DNA from 2 places in the Paenibacillus sonchi genome. Region 2 is predicted to be linked to the other one. Evidence: predicted binding sites of a transcription regulator. Region 2 holds the regulator's gene; the other holds the start of a gene.
The links. Region 2 encodes NrdR, which represses ribonucleotide reductase genes. Its sites were predicted from a motif close to AACACNATATATNGTGTT; they were not measured.
Positions count from the first base shown of each region.

Region 1 (3,130 bases), 300 kb from region 2:
CGTCCCGGCTGCTGCACACCTCCCGCTGAAGCGTGACCAGGGAGAGCATGCTGCTGAGATTGCCGCCAGCCTCCTGATATTGGTCTTTGACAAAAGCGGTGACACCGTCATATAATACTTTTTCCTCCGGTGAGAGCGTGAGCGGTATATTGCGCACTTTGCGCTTCGTGAAGGTGACCGGACCTTCGCCGCGGCGGTTGCGGATCATGACTTTGGAGAGTTCATCCCGGAGCTGAACTTCATTCTTCGGCTGGCGCTTGTCCACTACGAAATTACTGGCAAAATCCCCCTGGTTTCCAAGCTGGCCCGGCTTCAGCAGCGTAATCAGATTGAACAGCTCCCCGAGATCGTTTTGAACCGGAGTCGCGGTGAGCAGCAGGCAGTATTTTTTGCGGAGCTGCTGAACGAACAGGTAGTTGGAGGATTTTTTGTTTTTGAGTTTATGGGCTTCATCGATAATCAGCATGTCGTATTCATTGTTCAGCAGCATTTCCTTGTGCGGGTCCCGCTTGGCGGTATCCATAGAGGCGACCACAATGTCATTGCCCCAGGAGTAGGATTTCTTCTGGGCTACAGCGGAAATCCCGAATTTGGTATTCAGCTCGCGCACCCATTGCAGCACCAGTGAAGCGGGAACAAGAATGAGCACCCTGGCCACAAGTCCCCGCACCAGATATTCCTTCAGCACAAGCCCGGCTTCAATCGTCTTGCCAAGCCCGACCTCGTCGGCGAGAATGGCGCGTCCTGACATTTGGAACAGTACCTTATGGGCGGTATCAAGCTGGTGGGGGAGCGGGGACAGCCCGGACAGATGCTTCATGCACTGCAGCTCATCAAAGCTGGTGACAAGCCCGGACTTCTCGCCCTCGACGGCCAGTCTGGATAATCTCCAGTCTCCCCAAGGTCCGCCCTTGTCCAGCCTTGACTCTAAATCATTCAGCCAGTTTCGTTCAAAAGACAGGGGAACAGGAAGCAGGGGGGCCGGGGTACCCGCCTCTTCGGGCAGGGAATTGCGGAATAATTGCGTCATGTTGCAGCCTCCTCCGGTGCTTGGTTCATATCGAACGCGTAGCAGTAGTATGCTCTTAAAGAGAGAATTCATAACCTGCTATTTTCGGCCGGATGTTGTAAAATAGCGAGCAAGAGGGAGTAAAAGTGCCATCTTTTGCCGATATTTCGGCGAGATGCTCCTATTTTCGAAAAAGACCTTCCACACAATATGTGGTATAGTTGAAAAGCTGACTGACACAATATATTGTTACAAATGCTTGAAATTTTTGATTACAACGTGCATTTTGCGGTTATTTTTTATTGACAAGGGAATCTTCCTGAGTGCACGCCGGCAGCGGCGGATACCCGCAAAGTTTCTGCTGAAATATAGGGATTTATAGATCAGCGCCATGAGGCATCCTTGTATTTCATGGTTTACATATCACAATATCCGGGAGGTTTTTCTATTGAGTACAGTGGAACGCAAGCAGCGTCTTGAGGGTCTGAGCGAAAAAATATTTTTGGACCGCTACGCCTGGAAGGATGCGGACAGCAACAATGCCAAGGTAGGCGATGTGGTGCTTGTGCTGACCAAAGACGATCCGAAATTCCCTACCAAGGAAGTCGGAGAAATTGTTGAACGCACCGGGCGTATCGTAACGGTAAAAACACGCAGCGGCGAGCTTGTAGAGTCCGATGTGGAGAAGCTGACGCTTAACATAGAGAAGACCCCGGAAGAAATGTGGGACCGGCTTGCCTCCGCCATGGCTTCCGTAGAGTCTACCCCTGAGCTTCAGGAAGAGTGGACAGGTAAATTCCGGTCGATTCTGGATGACTGGAAGCTTGTTCCGGGCGGCCGGATTGCCGCAGGTGCCGGAGCAAGCGAAGAACTGACACTGTTCAACTGCTATGTCGTGCCTTCGCCAAAAGACAGCCGGGGCGGCATCATGCAGACGCTGTCCGAAATGACAGAAATCATGGCCCGCGGCGGCGGAGTTGGCATTAACCTGTCCTCGCTGCGCCCGCGCCGCGCGATTGTCAGAGGCGTGAACGGCTCATCCAGCGGCTCCGTATCCTGGGGCGGGCTGTTCAGCTACACAACCGGACTGATTGAGCAGGGCGGAAGCCGCCGCGGCGCGCTGATGCTGATGATCAATGACTGGCATCCGGATGTTGTCGATTTCATCACCGTGAAGCAGACCATGGGTCAGGTGACAAATGCCAACCTGTCGGTATGCGTGAGCAACTCTTTTATGAAGGCTGTGAAGGAGGATCTGGACTGGGAGCTGGTCTTCCCGGATACCACCGATCCTGATTATGATGCAGTCTGGGACGGCGATCTGGATAAATGGAAGGCTGACGGACGCGCAGTCATTCCTTACCGCACGGTCAAGGCCCGCGATGTCTGGCATACCATTATTGAATCGGCCTGGAAATCGGCTGAGCCGGGCGTCGTATTCATGGAATACTATAATCAGATGTCCAACAGCTGGTACTTCAACCCGATTATCTGCACGAATCCGTGCGGTGAGCAGGGTCTGCCGGGCTGGGGCGTGTGCAATCTGTCTGCCGTCAACCTCTCCAAATTCTATGATGCGGAGAATCATGATGTGGATTGGGCTGATCTTGCGACGACTACCCGCTATTCCGTCCGTTTTCTGGACAACGTCATTGACAAGACACCATACCACTTCCCGGAAAATGAAGCCAATCAGCGCAAGGAACGCCGCGTAGGTCTGGGAACCATGGGTCTGGCCGAGCTGATGATCAAGCTGAACATCCGCTATGGCAGCCCGGAATCGCTGGAGTTCCTGGACAAGCTCTACGGCTTCATGGCCCGCGAAGCCTACCTGGCTTCGTCCGAAATTGCCGGTGAGAAGGGTTCCTTCCAGGCCTTTGATACAGAGAAATATCTGCTGAGCGGATTTATGAAAAACATCACCGAAACCTACCCTGAAGTAGGTGAATCGATCCGTAAGAACGGCATGCGCAATGTTACCGTTATTACTCAGGCACCTACAGGCAGCACGGGGACCATGGTCGGCACCTCGACCGGGATCGAGCCTTATTTTGCCTTCAAATACTTCCGTCAGAGCCGTCTCGGCTACGACGAGCAATTCGTGCCGATTGCCCAGGAATG
Region 1 is NZ_CP068595.1:4,956,125-4,959,254, forward strand. Features, by position in the region: gene JI735_RS21985 (DEAD/DEAH box helicase) at 1-1,030, opposite strand, end outside; gene JI735_RS21990 (adenosylcobalamin-dependent ribonucleoside-diphosphate reductase) at 1,458-3,130, shown strand, end outside.
Region 1: a site for NrdR is predicted at 1,245-1,262, ahead of JI735_RS21990 (adenosylcobalamin-dependent ribonucleoside-diphosphate reductase). Genes of this name have one in related genera too.

Region 2 (3,130 bases):
CTTTCGCACTTCGTTTCGGACGAAATCCGTAAGAGACTTCTTCGAAGTCTGCTTCGAAGATGGGTTCAATTACCAGCTTAGTTGCCATCTGTATGACTCGGTCGCGAACAGTGGGTATGCCCAGCGGTCTTAGCTTCCCGTCTTTCTTTGGGATAAAGTGCCGCCGTACGGGCTGGGGATAGTAGTTGCCTTCTTTCAATTCTCTCTCGCAAGCCTTGAGGAAGCTTGTTTCTCCTTGTTCCTCAATATCTGCGAGCGTCACGGCATCTACTCCTGCAGCCCCCTTATTCGCCTTCACCCGTTTCCAGGCTTCGCACAGCACGTCCCAGCGGTGGATTTTGTCGTACAGGGCATGGAATTTACGCTTGCTGTTCTCCTTGGCCGCATGACCTAGCTTTTCTTGGAGTTCTTGAACTTTTTCCTTTGGTGTCGTTAGCCCTTTGGCATTCACTCACTCGTACCTCCTCCAAAAGCATAAACAAAGCAGGGCTCCTTCCCTCCCTAAGGTTATGTTGTCCTTAGGTTCTTCGGTACTATGAGCCCCTCGGACTCCCTTCCCACAGACGGTTCACTTCGTCTTCTGGACTTATAGAGCGTCTCTTTACGGGTTCCTACAAAAAAAAATTCTCCCGTGTGGGGGAGGGTCTCCCCAGTTCACTGCACTATCTTTCAATCCATGCCGTTCCCATTACGCCGGAGGGTTCTTCACTGCTGTTCCAAGTTCTGCACAGTTTCCTTGGCCTTCGTCCATAGTTGCGGGACTCGGCTCCCTCTGTTCCCCTTCGCAGGGCCTTTTTGACGACGCGGCAGGATTCACTTGATGTTGCGGCCTGGATTGTTGCTCGCCCAGTCTCTGACTGATACTTTTGTCGATGCGCTTTTACACACAGATTTCGCCATATGCAAGCATCCTAGCTACAAAGGTGGCTTGGTCCCTCCCTTGGTTGGACTTTCACCAACTAGATAATGCGTACTTCTGGGCACGCCAAATAGCAAAAAAACGGCATCTCTGCCGTTTCTTCTGTGATGGACTCTCAGGGACTCGAACCCTGGACCAATTGATTAAGAGTCAACTGCTCTACCAACTGAGCTAAGAGTCCATATGATGTTATTGGTGGAGCCAAGGGGGATCGAACCCCTGACCTCATCGCTGCCAGCGATGCGCTCTCCCAGCTGAGCTATGGCCCCATGACCCGTTTTAGAACTACAATATGTATTCTAAAAACTGACTTAAGGTGGAACATTCATACCGCTTAGTTGTTCATTTGTTTCGTAGGCGACTTCTATATAATATAAAATATCGGGAGCTGTGTCAACACTTTTTTAAAAAATGTTTTTGAGGTCCATGACTGAAGTGGAAAAAGTACAACTAATCGAGCTCATTTGCCTTATGGATTAGCCTATGTGGGAAAAAGTACCACTAATTAGGATAAAAGCGGCCGTTTCGGATGAATATGCATGAATTAAGTGTACAAAATCCAACTAAACTCCGCAAACGCAACAAATTGGACAAATTAGTTATACTATTTCCACCTAGCTTTGCACTACTCACCTCTTCTCACGACGCTTTGACACTGGGAATAAGCCGCACATTATAACGGCGGCTTATTCTTTTATAAGGAAGCATTAGCAGCCTGTTTTCCTCCGGAGAGGCATGTCCGCTGGATGATCCCCCATAGTAACCCGTAGACCGCTTGCAGGAATCCCCACTTGTAGTAGGTGTCACGCCCCTACTACAATCCCTCCAGCTCCCCTGTGCCTTTGGACAGCAGGCCCTTCAGTTCCTTCATGAACATGTTAATGTCCTTGAACTGGCGGTAGACGGAGGCGAAGCGGACGTAAGCGACCTCATCCACAGGGTACAGCTGTTCCATAACCAGCTCGCCGATCTGGCGGCTCTCCACTTCGGCTAAAGCGATGCCGCGCAAAGATTTCTCGACCTCGGAGACGATGACTTCCAGGCGTTCGACGGAGACGGGACGTTTCTCGCAGGCGCGGATGAGGCCGCGCAGAATTTTGTCGCGGCTGAATTCCTCGCGGCTGCCGCCTTTTTTGATCACGATCAGCGGCGTTTCTTCGATCATCTCAAAGGTTGTAAACCTCCGGCTGCAGGATTCGCATTCCCGCCTGCGGCGGATTGACTTATTCTCGTTGGCCGGACGCGAGTCAAGCACTTTGGTATTGGTGTGATCACAGTAAGGGCATTTCATAAGCTTAATCACTTCCTTTTGCAATATAGGTACCATCCCGGCCCGGCAGGTAACCGGCGCCTGAAGAGGTTCATTCTATTTTCCATAAATCACCGTTTTTTTGTTGTTATGAAGATGGCAAGTCCAGCACATAATACTGTTACCAACCGATAGGAGGTGAACAGCAATGAGCCAAAACAACAGCTCCAATAACCTTGTAGCTCCGAACGCACGCGGAGCCTTGGAACAACTGAAATTTGAAGTTGCCCAAGAACTCGGTATTACCCTCTCCCCAGACGGATACCAAGGCAATAAAACTTCTTACGAAAACGGTTCGATCGGTGGTTTCATCACCAAACGTCTTGTAACTCTGGCTGAACAATCACTGGCAGGTCAGTTCAGATAACCTGTCCCCATAAGCTTGCCTAGGAAGTATTGAACGGTCTTTTGGCCGTTTGATACTTCTTTTTACATTCAAGTTAAAACTCATTATAGATTTCCGTATACTGGTCGTAATAATAAATCACACGCTGCACATAGTGACGAGTCTCGCCAAACGGGATATTCTTCACCGCAGCCTCAGTGCCGTCCCAGTCACCTTCATCCAGCCAGTGCTGCACCTTGCCCGGGCCCGCGTTGTAAGCAGCTATAACTGCTATGCGGTTGCCCTCAAACTTCCGGGACAGGGAAGACAGATACCAGGTACCCAGCTCAATATTGGCCGAAGGCTCTTCTTTTAGCCGCTCCAGGGAGACATCCGGCAGCTTGGCCTTTTCAAGCGCCCATTTGGCTGTATCCGGCATCAGCTGCATCAGGCCGATTGCTCCCTTTTTGGACTCACGGCCGGTTTTGAAGTTCGTCTCTACCCGGATGATCGCCGCAACAAGGAACGGGTCAATCTCATAGGTGTTGCTGTGTGTGCGGATTTCATTTTTATAGTA
Region 2 is NZ_CP068595.1:4,660,367-4,663,496, reverse strand. Features, by position in the region: gene ltrA (group II intron reverse transcriptase/maturase) at 1-451, opposite strand, end outside; tRNA gene JI735_RS20610 (tRNA-Lys) at 1,028-1,100, opposite strand; tRNA gene JI735_RS20605 (tRNA-Ala) at 1,113-1,188, opposite strand; gene nrdR (transcriptional regulator NrdR) at 1,734-2,210, opposite strand; gene JI735_RS20595 (alpha/beta-type small acid-soluble spore protein) at 2,377-2,595, shown strand; gene JI735_RS20590 (lytic transglycosylase domain-containing protein) at 2,669-3,130, opposite strand, start outside.